4 regions of the Clostridium malenominatum genome follow, and region 2 is predicted to be linked to each of the others. Evidence: riboswitches for the same ligand, from Rfam matches in the RefSeq annotation. Region 2 holds a riboswitch; each other region holds the start of a gene.
The links. A riboswitch is a leader RNA that binds a small molecule or an ion and turns the genes downstream of it on or off. The one in region 2 is predicted to bind cobalamin.
Positions count from the first base shown of each region.

Region 1: linked by a shared signal. The riboswitch ahead of ABDZ69_RS16310 (ABC transporter substrate-binding protein) and the one ahead of ABDZ69_RS04905 (ABC transporter substrate-binding protein) in region 2 are both predicted to bind cobalamin.
Region 3: linked by a shared signal. The riboswitch ahead of cobT (nicotinate-nucleotide--dimethylbenzimidazole phosphoribosyltransferase) and the one ahead of ABDZ69_RS04905 (ABC transporter substrate-binding protein) in region 2 are both predicted to bind cobalamin.
Region 4: linked by a shared signal. The riboswitch ahead of ABDZ69_RS04180 (ABC transporter substrate-binding protein) and the one ahead of ABDZ69_RS04905 (ABC transporter substrate-binding protein) in region 2 are both predicted to bind cobalamin.

Region 1 is NZ_BAAACF010000012.1:122,548-128,164, reverse strand. It holds gene asnA (aspartate--ammonia ligase) at 1-90, shown strand, start outside; gene ABDZ69_RS16330 (hypothetical protein) at 342-626, opposite strand; gene ABDZ69_RS16325 (DUF3793 family protein) at 1,015-1,611, shown strand; gene ABDZ69_RS16320 (ABC transporter ATP-binding protein) at 1,608-2,423, opposite strand; gene ABDZ69_RS16315 (FecCD family ABC transporter permease) at 2,426-3,457, opposite strand; gene ABDZ69_RS16310 (ABC transporter substrate-binding protein) at 3,467-4,408, opposite strand; cobalamin riboswitch at 4,504-4,677, opposite strand; gene ABDZ69_RS16305 (GHMP family kinase ATP-binding protein) at 4,804-5,617, shown strand, end outside.
Region 2 is NZ_BAAACF010000001.1:980,602-986,218, reverse strand. It holds gene ABDZ69_RS04915 (ABC transporter ATP-binding protein) at 1-681, opposite strand, end outside; gene ABDZ69_RS04910 (FecCD family ABC transporter permease) at 691-1,686, opposite strand; gene ABDZ69_RS04905 (ABC transporter substrate-binding protein) at 1,676-2,722, opposite strand; cobalamin riboswitch at 2,929-3,116, opposite strand; gene ABDZ69_RS04900 (EAL domain-containing protein) at 3,341-5,617, shown strand, end outside.
Region 3 is NZ_BAAACF010000001.1:502,036-507,652, forward strand. It holds gene ABDZ69_RS02535 (ABC transporter ATP-binding protein) at 1-551, shown strand, start outside; gene ABDZ69_RS02540 (ABC transporter ATP-binding protein) at 551-1,519, shown strand; gene ABDZ69_RS02545 (alpha/beta-type small acid-soluble spore protein) at 1,797-2,051, shown strand; gene ABDZ69_RS02550 (methyltransferase domain-containing protein) at 2,093-2,833, shown strand; gene hslO (Hsp33 family molecular chaperone HslO) at 2,854-3,744, shown strand; cobalamin riboswitch at 3,805-3,978, shown strand; gene cobT (nicotinate-nucleotide--dimethylbenzimidazole phosphoribosyltransferase) at 4,069-5,142, shown strand; tRNA gene ABDZ69_RS02565 (tRNA-Phe) at 5,329-5,404, shown strand; tRNA gene ABDZ69_RS02570 (tRNA-Gly) at 5,410-5,484, shown strand; tRNA gene ABDZ69_RS02575 (tRNA-Cys) at 5,493-5,566, shown strand; gene ABDZ69_RS02580 (DUF6873 family GME fold protein) at 5,600-5,617, opposite strand, start outside.
Region 4 is NZ_BAAACF010000001.1:834,202-839,818, forward strand. It holds gene ABDZ69_RS04160 (DUF4153 domain-containing protein) at 1-586, opposite strand, end outside; gene ABDZ69_RS04165 (synaptonemal complex protein 1) at 686-1,621, shown strand; gene ABDZ69_RS04170 (YbgA family protein) at 1,661-2,629, shown strand; gene ABDZ69_RS04175 (GNAT family N-acetyltransferase) at 2,768-3,268, shown strand; cobalamin riboswitch at 3,384-3,559, shown strand; gene ABDZ69_RS04180 (ABC transporter substrate-binding protein) at 3,703-4,785, shown strand; gene ABDZ69_RS04185 (FecCD family ABC transporter permease) at 4,811-5,617, shown strand, end outside.

The sequences.
Region 1 (5,617 bases), on a different contig from region 2:
AAGAAGGCTCACATAGGAGAAGTACAATCTTCAATTTGGCCAGAAGAAATGATAAAGGTATGTGAGGAAAAAGGAATAAAGATATTATAATTTGTAAGTAATATAAAGACCAGCAAACTTTGCTGGTCTTGTTTCATATTTCAGTAATTACTTGGCAAAATGTTCACATTTCCACCTAACCTGAGCCTTAGCATAGGATGCATTTTAATAATCTCTCGCTATTTCTTTGAATTGCGACGTAAAAAATACCACAAATTCATTTCTGAATAATACGGTGTATAGAATAATTATTCGGTTTTTATTGTTGTGACGCTAAATTAGAATGATATGACAATAAGTCATTATTTCTTACCTTTTCGTTCTAAAAGTATAGGTGCTATATTTAGTAAGATAGAAACAATTGTCAAAAACCATAATGCCCTTTCCATACCAGGTACTACATCCATTAAAGCTGCCCAATCTTCCACTTCTACCCACACCGATACAAGACTGTATTCTGCACAAAGTGTTAATGCTGTAAATGATAATCCCATCGCCATAGCAAGCTTATAATCCTTTCCTGCTTTATACAAATAAAGATTTATAAAAGTTACTACTATTGCAATAACCCCTAATATTACCCACATAACTATACCTCCATATATTTTTATTTATGTCGTATAAAATTACCATTATGAATTCATTATAGCATATCTATAATTGTTTTTTTAATCATATGAAATAGCATATAATGTTTGATTCTATATTTATAGAAATTTATATATAGGTGGAAATTTTAGTATCAATAATACTCCTTCTGCAAATAATATAGTAAAGGTATTTAAAATGTTATATAAACAGAGTTCTTGAATCAGATGGACTTTTACTCCACCTGATTCTTAGAAATCGTTATCCAGGGATGTAGCCGCTCTTAGTTTCCACTTTGAAGAAGGTGGAAAATTAGAGTGGCAATCATCGGATAAATATAGTATAATTGTTAATGATAATCAATATCAATTAGAAAGGATGAATGTCATGAGTCAAGTTGAAGTTATAGGAACCCTTAAAATGATTAAGGAATTAGAAGATAAAGATTATATGTTTTATATGACAGCTTATAATATCGGACCTGTTATACAAGGAAACAAACCATCATGTATATTAACTTTTTCAAAGGATAATAAAAATCTATATGGAATGTGGAGGGATTATGGTGAGGAGTTTCTAACTCGCTACAATGTAGAAGCATTTAAAATAAAAGATACAGGAGAAACTTTTACAGTTTTATTTTATAAAAAGCATAGACTGGAAAATCAAATTTTCAACTCTAGAAATATTTCTTTTTTAAATCAGTTTGGATATACAAAGGAAATGGACTTAGGAGAAGTACTAGAAATACTGAAAAAAAGATATGAGGATTTCTGTCCCCATGAAATAGGTATATTTTTGGGTATACCGTTAGATGACGTAGAAGCTTTTATGCATAATCCAAAGGAAGATTTTATAACCTATGGATATTGGAAAGTGTATTATAACTTAGAAGAAGCTTTAGAAACCTTTAAAGCCTATGATGATGCGAAAATAAGAGTATTAAGAGATGTTAGAAAAGAAATAAAACCTTGGATTAATTAAATCACCAAGGTTTTTTCTATTAAGGAGCGTTTGCTAACTGGAATAATATGAGGTTTTCCTGTAACAGGATTTTTTAAAATATAAGTATCCATGTTGTAGGTTTCTTTTATATTTTTCTCCGTTAACACCTGTTCAGGTTTTCCAGAAGATAGGATTTTACCTTCTTTAAGCATTAATATATAATCGCTGTACTCTCCAGCTAAATTTAAATCGTGTAGTACTGCAACAATGGTAACCTCTCTATTTAAATACTTTACCGTATCTAATATTTCTAGTTGATGTTGCATATCTAAATTAGAAATTGGCTCATCTAGCAAAATTATTTCACTTTCTTGAGCAAGGGCTCTAGCGATTATAACCCTTTGACGTTCTCCACCACTTAGTTCATTTATATTTTTATCTTTTAAATGCCAAGTATTTGTCATCTCCATGACTTCATGAGCAATCTTTAAATCCTTCTCTCCCTCATTTTGAAAAGCCTTCAAATAAGGGCTTCTTCCCATAAGTATAATATCTAGAACGGTGAAATCAAAATCTATATTTGTATTTTGGGGAACGGAAGCCATTTTTTTTGCTAAATCTCTTACTTTGTAAGAATTAATTTCTTTTCCATCAATATATATACATTCTTTTTGGGGAGGAAGAATTCTAGCTATATTTTTTAATAAAGTAGTTTTCCCAGAACCATTAGGACCAATAATGGAATAAAATTTATTTTTTTCTAAACTTATATTTATATCCTGTAATATTTTTTTATCATCATAGGAATAATTTAAATCCTTAACGTTTATAGAGTAAAAGCTATTTTCCATTATTACATCACCTTCTTTTTATTTCTTATTAAAAGATATATGAAGTAAGGAGCACCAAAAATTGAAGTAATAGCGCCAACAGGTATTTCCGCCGGTGGCACTAAGGTCCTTGCTAAGGTATCGGAAATTATCATAAAAACTCCTCCACCTAAAGCAGTAAAAGGTAGTAATACTCTATGGTCAGGTCCTACTAAAAGTCTTATCATGTGGGGAATAATAAGGCCTACAAAACCAATAATTCCACTCATAGACACACAAGCAGCTATAATAATAGAAGAAATAGTAAGTAGTAATTTCTTTATTTTATCCACTTCAATTCCTAAAGTAGAAGCAGTTTCATCTCCAGTAAGCATTACATTCAAATCCTTAGAAAAAATAAATATAATAAAACCACCTATTAACACAAAAGGAAACAATGAAAAAACAGCTTTCCAATTGGCAGTGTTTAACCCTCCCATGGTCCAAAATATTATTTTCTCCACCTGTTCTCTATTAAATATCATAATTAAAGATATTAAGGAAGAGAGGAGAAATCCTACTGAAACTCCAGCAAGGAGCAAAGTATTTGTAGGAAGTTTGGTTCCAGTTTTTGCAATACTATAAACCAAAAGAGTAGTAAGTATGGCTCCAGTAAAAGCAAAACTTGTAACTCCGCTAACTCCTAGTATAATTGCAATAGCAGCACCCAGGGCAGAGCCAGAAGAAATTCCCAGCACATAAGGATCTGCCATAGGATTTTTAAATATTGCTTGAAATACGCATCCAACTATTGATAATCCAGCACCCACAAGGGCTGACAACATAATTCTAGGTAATCTTAAATTTAAAATAATTAACTTATGAGTATTAGAAATTCCCTCTAAGCTAATATATTTACCTACAAAAGGTATTTTAGAAGATAGTATCTTCATAGACCCATAAAAGCTTATGTCTGCCACACCAAGAGTGCTAGAAATAATAGTTAAAGCAAATAATATTCCTATTAGTATAATCAATAAAAATTTATTATGTTTTCTTTTATTTATATAAGACATGAGATCTCCTTATTTAAAAGCTTCAGGATGAATTATTTTAGCTAATTCCTCTAAACCATCTGCAAGCCTTGGTCCTTGTCTATCTAGCATATTATTATCTATTTCAAAAAGCTTTCCATTTTTTATAGCCTCTAGATCTTTATATCCATTAGTTTTTACGATTCTCCCTTTAGCATCAAAATATTTTGGAACAATAACCATGCTAGGATTTTTTTCTAAAACTTTTTCTATAGAATATTTCCATCCTTTAGCGTCGTCTGCTATATTTTTTCCCCCAGCCATTAGAATCATTTTATGGATAAAGGTATCTCCAGTAGCAGTAAAATCTCCATATTGACCAAAATCTATTACATAATATAAGGAAGGAGTATTAAGTCCCTTAACTTTTGAAGCTACATATTCCACTTTTTCCTTCATATTATTAACTACTTCGTTAGCTTTTTCCTTAGCATTTAAAACTTCACCCATTTTTTCTAAGGTGTTGTATGCACCTTCAAAACTATCTTCTCCATAAAGGGCAACAACTTTAACTGTTAAATCTTCTAACTTTTTAAGTACATCCTTTGGAAAATGAGTAGATGCTATTACTATATCTGGTTTTAATTCAAGGATTTTTTCAATACTTGGGGTTTGTAAACTACCGACGGAAGCTACGTTCTTAACTTCTACAGGATAATCACAAAAATCTGTTCTTCCAACTAATTTATCCCCTTTTCCAAGAGCATATATTGCTTCAGTAACGTTAGGCCCTAAGGAAATAATTCTTTCAGGTTCTTTATCTATTGTCACTTCTCTATCATAAGAATCTTTTATTGTTAAAGGATATTTTGTAGTAGCTATATTTTCTGCATTGTTTTTATCTTCTACTTTATTATCCTTTCCGCAAGCTACAAGTGAAGTTATCATGATTAATGATAAAAATACTACTAAGACTTTTTTCAATTTGTTCATTTTTTTCCTCCTTAAATATAGACAAAATAAAAAACCCTTATCTTCAAGATAACGGTTTAAGTTCATTAAACCATTAGCTTATCCGCGTAAGCTAAAGCGTCACTAATTCATAGGCAGTTCTCCTGGCTTAGATTCATCGCCTTTTAGCTCCTTCCCCAAAATTTGAGTGGATTATGCTAAAGACTCATCAATACAGTGGCGGGACCGCAGAAGATTAAAGCTTCTTTCCCTTTTAAACCCATAGGGGTACCTATAAATATTTTTATTTAAGTTGAGTGTAACACTTATTCATTTCCATGTCAATAAATCACATAAAGTGATAAGGCTATTTACACTATAAGCTTCCATTGGTAAAATGAAAATTAAAACTATATAAATTATGAGGAGCATATATAATGGAGGTTATAGTAAAATACCCAGGAAGTTTTGGAGAAATAGTTCAAGGTAAAGTTGGTGATATAGATATTTTATGTTCCTGTCCGATTAATATGTATACTGAGGTTAAGATATTTGAAACTAATAAGCCTAAATTAAGGTACAATTACTCAAAGTCTTCTATGCTTATAGAAAATCTACTCAAAGAATGGCGGGAAGAAAGGTATATAAGCAACTTAGATATAGAAATAAAATCAAATATTCCCACAGGAAAAGGCTTTGCTAGCAGCACAGCAGATCTTTGTGGAGTGTATCATGGTTTATTAAAGTTGTTTAATAAAAAGTATAATGCGGATGAAATAATAAAACATTGTATCCAAATTGAACCTACGGACAGTATTATATTTAATAAAATGACTTTATTTGATTACAAAAGAGGACTATATAGAGAAACCATTGGAGAATATTTTCAATTTAATATTTTAGTCTTTGAAGGGGAAAAACAAGTTGATACTTTGCAATTTAATAAAACCCCTCTTCCGCCATTAAGTAATATTGAGGATTTAATGCCTATATTTAAAAAAGGAGTGGAGGAAAGGGATACAAAAAAGATTGCATACTGCTCTACGGAAAGCATAAAACGAAACAATGAAAGATTAAAATATGAGATTTTAGAAACTATACTTAAAATTAAAGATGAAATTAATGGACATGGCATTATTGGGGCACATAGTGGAGATGCTTTGGGCATAATATATGAAGGAGAAGTAGATTTTAAAGTTTTAGAAAAATACAAAAGTTGCCTTAAGGGTTATAAAACTTATAAAGTAAGAA
Region 2 (5,617 bases):
TGGGTCTCCCTTTTTAAATATTTTTTTATCTTTTATAACTATAAGTTCATCAGAATACCTAGCTGCATGATTTATATCATGAATAACCATTACTATAGTTATGTTTTCCTCCTTATTAAGCCTTGATATAAGCTCTAGTATTTCAAGCTGATGGCATATATCAAGATAGGTAGTAGGCTCGTCTAGTATTAGTATTTCTGGTTTTTGTGCTATGGCCATAGCTATCCAAGCCCTTTGTCTTTCCCCACCAGAAAGGGCATTTATCTTTCTGTTTTTAAAATTACTAAGACCTGTTTTTTCTATGGCCCATTCCACTATTTTGTTATCCTCATTAGCTATACCCTTCCACCACTCTTTATGAGTGAATCTTCCATACTGAACCAACTCTCTTACTGTTACATCGCTGATGGTTTCATTGCTTTGGCAAAGTAGTGCCATTTTTTTAGCTATATTCTTTGTTTTCATTTTAAATATATTGCATTCATCTAGAAGTACTTGCCCCTTATCAGCCTTTATACTTCTTGTTATAGCACGAATTAAGGTAGTCTTTCCCGAGCCATTTGGACCAATTATAGAGTAGATTTTTCCTCTCTCTATATTAAGATTTATATCATCTAAAACTTTGTAGTTTTTATAACTTACCGTTAAATTTTCAATCTTTAATACACTATTATCCCTCATATGAAATCCCTACCTTCTTAACAAATATAAAAAGAATGGTGCTCCCAGCACTGCCATTACAATGCCTACTGGAATTTCCGTTGGACTTAATACCGTTCTTGCGAAAACATCGCTAAACATCAATAACACTGCCCCTAAAAGAGCTGAAGCAGGAAACATGTATTTATAATCATTGCCTAGTATAAGCCTAATACTATGAGGAACAATAAGCCCTACGAAGCCTAAAAGTCCCACCACACTTACAGATGAAGCTGCAAGGAATGCAGCTAGTGCTGTAAAACCAAGTCTTGTCCTCTCTACATTTAGACCAAGTCCCCTTGCTACATCATCTCCTAAAATCAAAATGTTAAGCTTTTCAGAAAATATTATAGCTAAAGCTATTCCTATTATTGTATAAGGCAAAATAGTTCCTACCTCTGGCCAGCTTCTAGCTGATAAACTCCCATTCATAAAGGTAAGAGCTCCATGGACTCTATCACTATAAAATACTAAGGTTCCCGAAATTCCCGCTCCGAATAAAGAAGACACTGCAACCCCTGCTAGTATTATTCTTGTGGGCTGTATTCCACCCTTCCATGCCAGAATATATATAATACTTGCTGCTAGCATGGCCCCTATAAAGGCCGCAATAGGTACCAATCCTTGATACTGTGGTAAAACAACTAATATTACGATTCCAAAAAGCCCTGCTCCGCTGCTTATGCCAATTATGCTTGGATCTGCTAAAGGATTATTCATTACACCCTGTAAAATAGCACCTGCCAATGCAAGATTTACCCCTACCAATGCTGCAAGTATCATTCTAGGTAGCCTTATATTCCAAATTACCATCCTTTCAGCACTTCCATCGTCATTCATTATCACTTCAAATATACGCCTTGCTCCCACCTGAAGAGTGCCTTTTGAATTACCTAATATGAAGCCTGCTAGGAGAAGTACCGCTAATATGAATATTACTGTTATTTTGTATTTCTTACTGTCTTTAATTGAAATATTATTTTCCATACCACTCTGTCAACTCTCCGTATACTTCAGGGTATACACTCCTTGCCATATATTCTATAGCTTCATTGTAGTAAGGCCCTGCATTATAGAGAAAATACTCTTGTGGCAAATAAACTACTCTTCCCTCCGAAATCCCCTTTACTCCCTTCCATACTGGGTTGGATTTAAAGTGATTTTCCATAGATTTTTTAGCTTCTTCATTGCTGGAAATCATGCTAGTAACTAGAACATAATCTGGATTTTTTCCAACTATGTACTCTATATCTAAAGGTGTTGTTTCTGAGCCTATAGTGTCTGCTGGAAGATCTGATGCAATATTTTTAAGCTTTAAAATCTTAGCCACATCTCCTGCTATGCTGTTATCAAGCTTCACTGCTAAGGATTTAGATGTTACATATAAAATCACCACTGACTTACTTTCAGAGGGTAGCTTTGATACAAAAGCTTCCTTTTCATTCTTAAGCTCCTCTATTTTTCTTTCAGCCTCTTTTGTATTATCAAGTATTTTTCCAAAGGCTTTATAGGTTGAAATTACATCATCAAAACCTCTTATGTGAGTGGTAATTACTTTAAACCCCATGTCTTTAAGTTTTTTTGCCTGGGTTGATTGAGTTCCTACTTGGGCAATAATTAAATCTGGTTTTTCAGCTATAATGGCTTCCATATCTACAGAATAAACGGCACCTACTTTAGGAAGCTTCATGATTTCTTCCTTGTATTCAGGTATAAGCTTTATATTTTCTGAAACATCGGAAGTACACACAGATTTCCCACCCAAATCGTACCAAATATTAAGAGGAGTTCCTGATAACACAGCCACTTTTTCAGGTTTTTTATCTAAAACAATGTGATTTTTTAAATAATCCCTTATAGCTAAAGGGTAAGTTTCACCTTTTACATCTATTGACAGCTCCTTATCTGTTGCCTTGTCCACACTTTTTGAATTACTTAATCCACCTACATTAGAGGTTTTAGCACAAGCTGTAAAGCTTGTTAATAATAAAACTACTAACACTAAACTTAAGACTTTTTTCATATCCCTCATCCTCTCTTTAAAATAAAAAAGATTTCAATATCGAACCCTACGATTATTGAAATCCTGAATCTTTTTTATACATACATTTTGTTATTAAGTAAGTTAAATAATTAAAATAAAAATCCTCCTGACAAAGCATCAGGAGGATAGTAAATACAAAATGATATAGAAATAAATTTCCAAACACTATCTATCGCTCGTAGAATTCTCAGTGTAATAAACAGGCAGGTCTTCTGGCTTAAGTATCATAGCCTTTTGCATCCTTCCCAGTTTCCCAGTGGAATATTGCAAAAAACTCCTCTATTACAGCGGCGGGACCGCGTGGGATTCAAACCCACTTCCCTTTTAATTAACAGATAAAAAACTCTGTTAAACCTATTTTCCAAATATTTAATTTTCATGTATACTCTAACACACTATGAAATAATAATCAAGCTATTTTTAATATTCTATATTATTATCTTAAATGTAGATTATACGAAAATTTTGTCTGTCTAATTTACTCAAAATAGTTCCTTATATGTTATAATTTAGAGTATAATAATTATTTCATAAAATATTATGCTCAGTAGTCCAGATAAATTAATATAAAAATTTGCAAGGTATAGGATGGTGCTTATGAAGAATAAAAATTCCAAACACAATATAGTAAATAAAACTAAATTAATTTTTATTCCTTTAATTGTTGCCTTAATTTCTATTTTAAGTGTGAGTAGCGCTACTTTTTATATAAGCAAAACCTCATTGTTAAAACAAATGAATGAAGATGGAATAAACCTTGTAAAACAAGTGGCAAATCAATTATCAGATAATCACAATTCCTTAGAAACAATTAATGAAATGTTGGAAGATAAAATAAGAGTAGCTTCAAATGTACTTATAAAAAACCAAAATAATTTAAGTAATGAATTTTTAAAAGACCAATTAAAGAAACTAAAGGTGGATGAATTACATTGGATGAACAAAGAAGGAAAAATACTTTATTCAACAGTGGAAGGATACATAGATTGGATACCATATAAAGGTCATCCCCTATATGATTTTGTATTAAGTGATAACCTAGAGCTAATGGAAGCTATAAGGCCGGATGCAAAGTTTGGCAATTTTATGAAATATGGTTCTGTAAAGAATATAGATGGAAATTTCGTACAAGTAGGTATTTTAGCAAATAATATTGAAACGTTAACTAAAAAGTTTTCTTATCAAAATCTTATAGAAGGTTTGATGAAAAAAGAGAATATTATCTATGCACTTTTAGTGGACAATAACTTAAAGGCTATAGCAGACAGTAATAAAGAAAATATAGGAATTATTTATAAAGACGATGAAACTTTAAAGGAGGCTCTTAAAGGAAATACCTTTGCTAAAGAATGGTATTATGATAAAACTCAGTCCAAGGTTCTTGATATAGCAATTCCTGTTTTCCTTGAAGGCAAAATCACAGGAGCTATTAATATAGGACTTTCTATGAACCAGGTTTACTTGTTAATATATAAAAACTTTTTCATATCTTTAATTATTACAATTTCTATGGGTGCCATTCTTTTTATAATAATGCGCAAAAACATTATTGAACCAGTAAATAAATTAAATGAAAATATTATGGAAATAGATTTAGAAAACAATTTAGATTATAGATTACCTTTATTTAAAAATGACACCTTCTTTGGAATTTCTTATTCCATAAACAAAATACTTAATGAAACCTATATGTATTTTCATAAGCTTATGGAACATCAAGTAGAATTAAACGTATCAAACGAGGAGTTATCTGCAACCTATCAACAATTGTCTGCGTCGGAGGAAGAATTAAGGGCTCAGTATAAGGAAATACAAAGTTATACAGAAAAATTAGAAAATCTAACCGAAAAATATAACATTGCCATTAAAGGTACAAATAGCGCAGTATGGGAAATCGACTTAGAGTCTAATACTATATGTCTTTTTAATGAATTCAAAAATATTACTGATGTTTCTTTCCATGGAAAAGAAGATTTGCATAAAGTCTTTGATAAAATTTTTTATTCAGAAGATAAACAATTATTAATAGAAGAGTATTTAAAATATAAACGTAACAAGACACAAGAAATTTATTATAAAATACGCACAAAGTCTACTGATGAAAATTTTAGATGGATATTAATCAACGGAAAAGGTATATTTGATTCACTAGGAAATATAAAGCAGCTTACTGGAATTGCTCTTGATATAACAAATCTAAAAAAACAAGAAGAGCATATAGAATATCTAGCCAACCACGATGTTTTAACTGGTCTACCTAATAGAAGAAGTTTTATAAAAAAATTAGAGGAACAGTTAAATGCAAAAACACAAGGTGCTATAATGCTTTTAGATATTGATAATTTTAAAGCAATAAATGATTCCTTAGGACATATATATGGAGACATAACCTTAAAACAGGTGGGTGAATCTCTTATTAAGATTTCAGGTGAAGAAATATTTGTATTTAGATTTGGTGGAGATGAATTTTTAATTCTTTTACCTAATATACAATGCACAAGCACCATAGAAAAATATGCTAATAAAATAATGGATTTGTTTAAAAATATATTTTTAATTAAAGATAGTGAATTCCATTTAAGTTTTAGTATGGGTATTACACTATATCCACGTGACGGAGAAGATACAAATCAATTGCTTATGAATGCCGATACCGCCATGTACAAAATAAAAACTACTGGCAAAAACAATTATGCCTACTTTAATAAAGAAATGGTGGAGGAACTAAACGAAAAAATTAAAATCGAAAAAATGTTAAGAGATGCCTTAATAAAAGAAGAATTTGTACTAGTGTATCAACCACAAATTTCTTTAGAAACAGGTTTAATAGCAAGTTTTGAAGCTCTTCTTAGATTAAAAAATTACAATATATCT
Region 3 (5,617 bases), 480 kb from region 2:
TTTCGGGTGGTATGAGACAAAGAGCTATGATAGCTATAGCTTTAGCATGTAATCCAAAAGTCTTAATTGCAGATGAGCCAACAACAGCTCTAGATGTTACAATACAGGCGCAAATTATGGATCTTATAAAAGAGCTTCAAAATAAGTTAGGAACAGCTGTAGTTTTGATTACCCACGATTTAGGGGTAGTTGCTAACGTTGCTTCTAAGATTCAAGTTATGTATGCTGGTAAAGTAATTGAAAGAGGAACAACGGATGAAATATTCTTTAATGCAAAGCACCCATATACATGGGCATTGCTTAAATCAGTACCTAGACTGGATACTGGTCATAAAGATGAACTTTATTCAATACAAGGAACGCCTCCAGATTTATTGAAACCACCAGTAGGATGTCCCTTTGCATCAAGATGTGATTATTGTATGCAAATTTGTAAGGAAGAAATGCCGGAGGTTAGTAAATTAAGTGATACTCACAGCGTACATTGCTGGCTTCAGCATCCTTTAGCACCAAAGGTTGAAGCTCCAATTATAGGGGAGGTGCAAAAATAATGGAAAATAATAATAATGTTTTAATAGAGGTAAAAAATCTAAAAAAATATTTTAAAGTTGGCAAGAATGCAATTTTAAAAGCAGTAGACAATGTTAGCTTTAAAATAAAAAAAGGTGAAACCTTAGGATTGGTAGGAGAGTCAGGTTGCGGAAAGACAACTTGTGGCAGAACAGTTTTAGGACTTTATGGAGCCACAGATGGACAAGTTTTTTTTGAAGGAACAGATATCCACAGTCTTAAAGGAACAGAAAAAAGAGAATTTACTAAGAATGCTCAAATAATATTCCAAGACCCATATGCATCTTTAAATCCAAGAATGACAGTTGGGGAAATAGTAGCAGAAGGTATAGATATCCATGGACTATATACAGGAGAAAAGAGACAACAAAGAATTTATGAACTTCTAGAGTTAGTTGGGTTAAATAAAGAACATGCCTCAAGATTTCCTCATGAGTTTTCAGGGGGACAAAGACAGAGAATAGGTATAGCTAGAGCATTGGCTGTTGAGCCTAAGTTTATAGTTTGTGATGAACCTATATCAGCTCTTGACGTATCCATTCAAGCTCAGGTTGTAAATTTATTAATTAAGCTTCAAAGAGAGCTTGGATTAACCTATTTATTTATAGCTCATGATTTATCTATGGTTAAGCATATATCTGATAGAGTAGGAGTTATGTATTTAGGCACTATGGTGGAATTAACATCGAGTAAGGAACTTTATGCAAATCCTAAGCATCCATATACTCAAGCATTACTATCTGCTATTCCAATACCTGATCCAGAGGTGGAAAAAAATAGACATAGAATTATGCTTGAAGGGGAAGTACCAAGCCCAATAAATCCTAAACCAGGATGTAGATTTGTGGCTAGATGTAAATATGCTAAGGAAATATGTTCACAAGAAATACCTGAACTTAAAGAAGTTTCAAAAGATCACTTTGTAGCTTGTCATCTATTTAATGAATAATTAAAAATAAGAGTGAGGTAACCCTCTCTCTTATTTTAGTTTTTAGTTATATAGTTTTTTAGATGAATAGATTATAGATAAAATTCCTATGGAATTTTTATTGTTGTAGAAATTCCATAGGAATTTCCTCATATAGCACATGAAAGAAAGAGTTGTAAAATTATAGAAGATTAGAATGCTTTGTGAAATCAGAGATTCTAGAATTTTACAACCTTTATTATATTCATGAATAAATTAATCCCTTCCTGTAAAAAATACTTTATAGGGAGGGATTTGTATGGGAAAGACACCACTTAAAAAAGTTATTAAAGAAAAATTGAAAGCTAACAAAGAATTAACTGAAATGGAACAGTTAAGAGAGAAAATAAAATATGAAATAGCTGATGAATTGGGACTTAGAGATAAAGTAGAAAAACTAGGTTGGAGTTCCTTGACCTCTGAAGAAACTGGGAGAGTCGGAGGTTTAATGACTAAGAGAAAAAAAGAATTAAATATACCTAAAAATATTGACTTGCAGAAAGATAATATATAATATTTAATCTGTACCATTAAATTCACAAAGGAGAAACTTTCATGAGCTGCTATAGCAATTTTGCAAATATATATGACGGTTTAGTAAAAGAGGATATCGATTATTTTAAATGGTCAGAAATTATTTTAGATTATTGTAATAAATACAAAATAAATAGGATGAATTATTTAGATTTAGCTTGCGGTACTGGAAATATTACCGAAATTATAGGAGAAAATTTTTCAGATGTTTGGGGGGTAGATTTATCCCCAGACATGTTATCAGAGTGTGAAATAAAACTAAGAGAGAAAAATATACTGGGAAATCTAATATGCCAAGACATAGTAGAATTAGATTTATCAGGGAAAAAATTTGATTTGATAACCTGTTGTTTAGATTCTGTTAATTATATATTAGAATATGAGAATTTAATTGAGTTTTTTAACAGGGTATGTCTTCATTTGAATGAAGGTGGATTATTTATATTTGATATGAACTCATATTATAAACTATCTAATATATTGGGTAACAATACTTATACCTACGATGAAGAAGATTTATTCTATGTATGGGAAAACGTTTTTGAAGAGGAGATAGTGGACATGTATTTAACTTTTTTTTTAAAGAAGGGAGAAAGTTATAATAGGTTTGATGAAGTCCACAGGGAAAGAGCTTATAGAGAAGAGGAAATAGAAAGAGCTATCCAAAAAAGTAAATTAAATATACTTCATATACTAGATAACTATGAAAAGAATTATATAAAAGATACTACGGAAAGAATAGCCTATGTAATAGGCAAGTAATTTATTTTGGAGGTAAACAAATGGGTGATAAATTAGTTAGAGCTATCGCAAAAGATGGTGAGATAAGAATAATAGGAGCTATTACTACAGACTTAGTAAATGAGGGCGTAAGGATACATAATTGCAGTGCTACAGCAGCAGCAGCCTTAGGTAGAATGTTAACAGCTGGTGCACTGATGGGAGCTATGTTAAAGTCAGATAAAGACAAACTTACCATTCAAATGAATGGTGGAGGAGAGGCAAAGGGAGTTATAGCAACTGCTTATCCTAATGGTCAAGTTAAAGGATATATAGGAAATCCAGCAGTAGATTTACCTGCAAACATTAGAGGAAAGTTAGATGTAGGAGGAGCTATAGGAAAAGATGGAACTCTTACAGTAATAAAAGATATTGGGTTAAAGGAGCCATATGTAGGTCAAGTTCCAATTTATTCCGGAGAAATAGGAGATGACTTAGCGTATTACTTTACAGTATCAGAACAAACTCCTTCTGCTGTTGGATTAGGAGTTTTGGTTAATGAGAACTTAAGTATTAAAGCTGCTGGAGGATTTATAATACAAATGATGCCTGGAGCAGGAGAATTAACAGCAGATTTTGTAACTTATAGACTTGAAGAAGTGGCCTCCATAACAGAATTTATAGACAGAGGTATGTCTATTGAAGAAATATTAGAATTTATCTTTGAAGATATGGATTTAAAAATATTAGATAGTTTCACTCCTGAATATAAATGCAATTGTTCAAGGGAAAAGGTTGAAAGAGCGTTACTAAGTATTGGAAAAGATGATTTGCAAGAATTATATGATGATAATAAAACTGAAGAGTTAAAATGTGAATTTTGTAACAGTAGTTACCAATTCACTAATGAAGAGATTGGAAGAATATTAAGAACTTTAAATGAAAATAAATAATTGAGAATGTGATAAAAAAATAACTTGTAATATTAAATAAAAAGGAATATAATTTTATTGAACTTAATAATAATTTTAGGTGCTGTAATAGTTTAAAAGAGAAAGTGGTAAAAATCCACTGCAGCCCCCGCTACTGTATAAGCGAACGAATCCCGCATCCACTGGAGTTTTTCTGGGAAGGAGGGAAGAGAATGATGCTTGAGCCAGGAGAACTGCCTAAAATTGAGTCGATTTTGTTCTTCGGAGGGAAGAGAAAATATATTGAGGATTATAATACCTCTACCTTTGGGTAGAGGTAATTTTTTTTTATTGAGGAGGATACATATGATATTATTAGAGCAAACCTTAAAAAACATATCGTCAGGAGACAAAGAGGCAATTAAAAAGGCATGGGAAAGAATGGATAGTTTAAGCAAACCTATAGGAAGCTTAGGCAAATTAGAAGAAATTGCAGTAAAGATAGCAGGAATAACTGGACAGGTTAAGAATAAAATAAACAAGAAAAATACAATTATAATGTGTGCTGACAATGGTGTGTGGGAAGAGGGAGTTTCAGCTTGTCCTCAAGAGTTAACTGCAATAATAACAGATAATTATACCAAAGGAGTAACAGGAATAGGAGTATTATCTAAAAATGTAGGAGCAGATATAACTGTAGTTGATATAGGAGTAAATGGTAATTTTAATAATGACAAAATAATTAATAAAAAAATAGCCTACGGAACTAAAAACATAGCAAAGGAATCTGCAATGACAAGAGAAGAAGCTATTAAAGCTATTGAAGTAGGTATAGAAATAGTGGACAACTTAGTAAAAGAAGGATATGATTTGTTTGGCACTGGAGAAGCTGGAATGTGCAATACTACAACCAGTGCTGCAGTTATTAGTGTTTTTTCTGGAATGGATTCAGATTCTATTGTTGGAATGGGTTCAGGACTTACGGAAGAAGGCTTTATTAATAAAAAGAGAGTAGTAAAGGAAGCTATTAAGCTTAATAATCCAGATATAAAAGATCCTATTGATGTAATAGCTAAGGTAGGGGGATTTGATATTGCAGGACTTTGTGGATGCTTTTTAGGGGCAGCTAAAAATAGAGTACCTATAGTAATTGATGGAATAATTTCTTGTGCCGCAGCACTATGTGCCTATAAACTTAATACAAGAGTAAAGGACTTTATGTTTCCGTCACATCTCTCAGCAGAGCCTGGATCAAAATATGTAATGAATGAAATTGGTTTAAAACCATGTTTGGATATGCAAATGAGATTAGGGGAAGGATCAGGTTGTCCCCTACAATTTTCCATTATAGAATCAGCTTTGGCAATAATGAATGAAATGGCAACTTTGCAAGAAGCAAGCATAGAAGATAGTGAATTTTTGGTGGACATTAGGAAATAGTTTTTTAGGTTTTTAATGTTTTAGTTATTTAGTTTTGGTAGAAATCCATTGAGGGATTTCTTCCTTAACTAATTAAATATTCAAGTAGTGAACTAAAAAACTGGAAGACGCTAAGCATTTTCCTAGTTGACAAATTACCAATTGGCTTATATAATAGAAATTGTGTTTAAGCGATAATTTAAGTATGGCTCGATAGCTCAGTCGGTAGAGCAGAGGACTGAAAATCCTCGTGTCCCTGGTTCGATTCCTGGTCGAGCCACCATACATGCGGAAGTGGCTCAGTGGTAGAGCGTCACCTTGCCAAGGTGAACGTCGCGGGTTCGAGTCCCGTCTTCCGCTCCAAATTTTACGGCGCTATAGCCAAGTGGTAAGGCAGAGGTCTGCAAAACCTTTATCCCCAGTTCAAATCTGGGTGGCGCCTCCAAAACAAAAGCATTCAAACTTTAGTTTGAATGCTTTATTTGTCTTTTAAGGA
Region 4 (5,617 bases), 150 kb from region 2:
GGAAATATGACACCGCAAAGAGGAACACTACAAAAAGCCAAGTGTAATAATAAACCTTACCTAAAACCTCTATTCCAAGAAGTCTATCTATAGCAAATAAAATTGCTGAAAGTCCACCGAAAAGTACTACGGAGTATATTACCGTTGTAAAAAATCCAGTAGCCACCTGTATCACATACATTTCAAAGCCATCTTTTCCCGGGAAATAAGGGGTGAACAAGAAGGTCATGTATAAAGCTAAGCTAACAGCCATATATCTTGTAGTAGTCACCATTCCCATATCGCCTTTTAATAAAAATAGGTAATATACAATTAAAGCTATAGCACCCACACCGTAGCTAATTAAAAGCTTAGGGCTCTTTTCTTCGTTTCTCTTCTCAAAGAAAAGCTTTATAGAAAGAGAAAGAGGAATACCAAGGGCTAAAACCATGGCTACTTTAGCCAAATTATCCTCGGAAGGTCTAATTTCATGTATGGCTATAAGTACAGCTGCAATAGAAGCAGAAAGCAATATGGTAAAAGGAAATCTTCTTAAACTTAAATAAAGACTAGATAGTATATTTTTAAAATATTGTACAATTTTCATGATCATCCCTCCTTATAGATATATTATATCACCATATGGTTAAATATATATTATAATTAGTATATAAAGTGAAGATTATCATGGGAAGGGGAAATTTATATGTTTGAAGAGTTAAATAAAGATATTTCTACTGCCAAAGAAAAAATGAGAAGAAAAGAAAAACTACAAAATCTTTTAAAAAGAACTAAGGAAGAACTAAACAACCAGATAGCTAAAAAAAATGAGCTACATAAAATTTTAAAGGATGAGGAAAAGGATGTTGAAAGGCTCCAGTCTCTAAGTATTACAGGGCTATTTTATTCTGTTTTAGGAAATAAAGAGCAGCAACTTGAAAAGGAAAGGCAGGAATATTTGGGGGCTAAGCTTAAATATGAAGAGTGCTGTAGTTTAATAACTACCTTGGAAAAGGAGCTAATATCTTATAATGAAGAGCTTAATGAGTATGCTAATGTGCATGAGCAATATGAAGAATTAATGAAAAGCAAAGAAAAATTAATTTTACAAGGAAATGACTTAAAGGCTAAAAAATTAATGGAACTTACAGAAAAAACTTCTGATTTAAAATCAAATATTAAAGAAACAAAGGAAGCCATAAATGCAGGGGAAAGAGTTAGAGAAGCCTTCGGTAAAGTTATATCCTCCTTAGAAAGCGCAAAGGGCTGGGGACAATGGGATATGCTTGGCGGAGGATTTTTAGCTACAGCAGCAAAACATTCAAAAATAGATGAAGCTAAAAACTATGTTCATGAAGCTCAAAGACTTCTTGGAGTATTTAGAAGAGAATTATCAGATGTAAACTTGTCCTCAAATATAGACATAAATGTAGGCTCCTTTGCAACCTTTGCAGATTACTTCTTTGATGGGCTCATATCAGACTGGGTTGTACAATCAAGAATAAATGATTCCTTGAACAATGTATATGCTACCTCCGACAATGTAAATAAATTATTAAATGTCTTAGGAAGAAATCTTAATGATTTTGAAAGAGAATTAAGGGGTGTGGAAGAAGAAATTCGCGGAATTATTGAGGGATAGTAATTAAGAGTAAATTTAAATTAAAAGTGAGGGGAATATATGATAAACTTTGAAAAGCCACGAATTTGTGTAAGTAGATGTCTTGGATTTGAAGCCTGTAGATATGATGGACAGATGAATTCTCAGGATTTTATAGAAAAGCTAAAAGGTGAAGTAGAAATTATTACAGTTTGCCCCGAAGTCCAAATTGGACTGCCAATACCTAGGGAATCTTTAAGAATAATTAAAGAAAAGGAAGAGCTATATTTAATCCAACCTAAAACAGGAGGAGACTTTACAAAGGATATGGTAGAGTTTTCTAAAGAGTTTATAGGAGAGCTTAAGGATATAGATGGTTTCATACTAAAGAGCCGTTCCCCTTCTTGTGGTATTAAAGAGGTTAAAATATACAACGGAAGAGAAAAAGCTTCAAGTTCTGAAAAAGGAGTAGGCTTTTTTGCAGAAGCAGCTATTAAAAACTATCCTAATTATCCTATAGAGGATGAAGGAAGGCTGACTAATTATAAAATTAGGGAACACTTTTTAACCAGAATTTATATAAATGCTGCTTTTAGAGGGATAAAAAATGCTAATACCATGGGAGAACTAGTTAAATTCCACAGTAGAAATAAAATGCTTCTCATGGCATATAATCAAAAGGAGTTAAAGGAACTAGGGAACATTGTAGCAAATCATGAAAAGTATAAAGTGGAAAAAGTATTAGAGGAGTATGAAAGACATTTAAAAATGGCTTTTTCTAAAAATGCTAGGTATACTTCTAATATAAATGTTCTAAATAAATCTATGGCTCTGTTTTCAAAATATATAACCTTAGAGGAAAAGGAATTTATAAGAGATACCATAGAAAAATATAGGGAAGGCAAATTGCCCTTAAGTACTTGTTTATACATGATAAAATCCTATGCCATTAGATTTGGAATAACAGAGATGCTAGAACAAAGTTTTTTCGCCCCTTATCCTGATGACCTAATAGAATTAAGAGATTCAGGGAAAGGACGAGAGGAATAGAATAATAAAATGTTAGAAACTCAAAGAACACCAATGACGGAGGCCATGTATTATGGTATAGAGCCCGTTGAAGAAATTATAGAACTAGTTTTAGATAAGGCAGAGAACAGATGAAAAAGTATAGATGGAGTGGTAATTATGATAAGAAAAGCAAATAGGGAAGACTTAAAAGTTATTATGAAAATTATTAAGGAAACTATTGTTGAAATGCATTCCTATAATAACTATCAGTGGGATGAAAATTATCCTAAGGAAAAAGATTTTGCAAAGGATATAGAAAAAGGTGACTTATATGTAATAGAAAAAGAAGGTGAGCTTCTTGGATTCGCTTGCATTAACAGAGAAGAGCCTGATGAATATAAAGAATTAAACTGGTCCTTAGATGAAGATGCATTGGTTGTACACAGAATGGCTGTAAGTGGTAACCGTAGACAAAGGGGAATAGGAACGGAACTTATAAACTTTGCCCATGAATTAGCACTAAGAAATAACATAAGATATTTAAAAACAGATACCTATTCATTGAATATAAAAATGAACGGATTTTTTAAGAAAAGTGGTTATAAGCTTATTGGAGAGATGAGTTTTTTGGGGAAAGAAAAAACTTTTTATTGTTATGAAAAAGTATTAGAAATTTAGAATTATAAAGAAAAAGTCATTAACATAAGCCCTATTATAAAAATAGCAGGATGAAATATTACAAAATTTGCATTGACAACAATTACTAATTGTATTAGTATAGACAATGAAATAAAACTTAATATTAATATAAGGTTTACATATGTAATTAATAGGGAAGTTGGTTAAAACCACACAGCCCCCGCTACTGTAAAATGGACGAACCCTTATAGCCACTGATTATTAAATTGGGAAGGTAAGGTAGTAGGATGAAATTGAAGTCAGGAGACCTGCCTTATAAAAATTAATTATTTATCTCGGTGGGAGGTAGCGGTTAAAATTTTATTTGTGTGAATTATGGCTACTTTTTTTGAGTAGCCTTTTTTTATTGAGTAAAAATAATAAGCCCTTCCATGAAATTACCTACACATATTAATTAAGAGGAGGATTTTATTATGAAAAAAAGACTTTTTAAATTTATCTTGGTGTTAATGTTAATACCTATTTTCGTTTTATCTGGTTGTGCCAAGGATGAAAGGGAAAAACAAGCAGATAAGGATAACACAATTATATTAGTGGATAACGTAGGAAGAAAGGTAGAATTGCCTTTCCCAGTAAAAAAAGCAGTAGTAGCTAATAGATACAATAGCGAACTTATTCGTGCCTGTGGAGCCATAAATGGTGTAATTGCAGTAGATATGGGTACTGCCCAAGATAGAGAATATTGGAAACAATTTGACCCTAAAAACACTATCGGAAAAGATGCAAAGGATCTTAACTATGAGAAAATAGCTGAATTAGGTGCAGAAGTACTAATTCTTCCTGCCAATGGATCTTATGAAGAAGCTGAGAAAAAACTAGAGCCATTTGGAATAAAGGTATTTGTTATTTCAGGATATGATACGGCAGATTTTCAAAATCAAATAACTAACATAGGTAAAATGTTTGATAAAGAAAAAGAAGCGGAAAAGTTTATAAAATATTTTAATGAGCCAATTGAGTACATAAAAAAAGCTCTTAAAGATGTTGAAAAGAAGAAGGTGTATTTTGAAAGTACCACAGAATATAATACATCTTTCCCAGGAGACTATTATGCTAACATGATAAACTACTCTGGGGGAATAAATATTTTTGAAGATGCACCTAAAGATATGCATGGTAAAAAGGTAGATTCAGAAGAGATAGTAAAAAGGAATCCAGACTTCATATTTAAAAATGTTACTCCAGATAAAGCTATAAAAGGCACAGGATTATATGAGGCGCCGTCTAAAGAGTTAATGGATAAAACAATTGAAGATATTAAAAAACGTGCAGGCTGGGATGAAACTAATGCTGTAAAAAATAACAATGTATATACCATGTCACAGTTTGGCCATGGTGGAGCATCTAAATTAATAGGGGCTGTATATATGGCTAAATGGATGTACCCTGAACAACTTAAGGATTTGAATCCTGATGAAATATATAGACAATGGCTTGAAGACTTCCAAGGGTTTAAAAATTTACAGGGACATTTCTACCCAGAAATAAAGAAATAAAGTAAAGCAAATTGAGGTGGCATCATTGAATATATCCCAAAGTGATATACGAAGAAAATATGATAAAAAAGTTAAAATAAAACTTTTGTTTATTCCTATAAGTATTATTGTAACCATCATACTTATGGCTATCTTTACAGGAGTGGGAGCTGTAGATGTTTCTTTAAAAGAAATACTTAGTGCTATAAAAAATATTATAACTAATAATTCAGTTAATATGGAACAAAAGGTAATAGTATTTTTAAGGCTTCCAAGAATCATTTTATCTGTTTTAGCTGGAATGGGACTTGCTGTATCGGGAACTATAATGCAGGGAATTACTAAAAATTCTATGGCAAGCCCTTTTACCATAGGGATATCCTCAGCAGCGGCTTGTGGAGCGTCTATAGCAATGATTTTTGGAATAAGCTTGTTTTCCAATAGTAACTTAGGGATTATTTCAAATGCATTTATTTTCGCTATTCTTTGTGCAATATTTGTATATTCTATTTCCATAAAACTAGGAATGAAACCAGAAGCAATAATACTATCTGGTATAGCCATAAATTATCTATTTAGTGCAGTAACCTCAACTATCCATTTTTACGCTGATGACCATCAACTGGCATCAGCAGTACAATGGACTTTTGGAAGTATAAATGGTGCTAAATGGTCACATGTTTTATTGTTAGGTGTTATATTAAGTGTAAGTTTATGTGTATTTATGAGACATTCTTGGATTTTAAATGCCATGGTTTCAGGTGGCGATGAAATGGCTAAAACTCTCGGAATAAATCCAGATAAAAGCAGGACCGTTGTTGGAGTATTTTCAGTGTTTTTAACAGCAGCAATA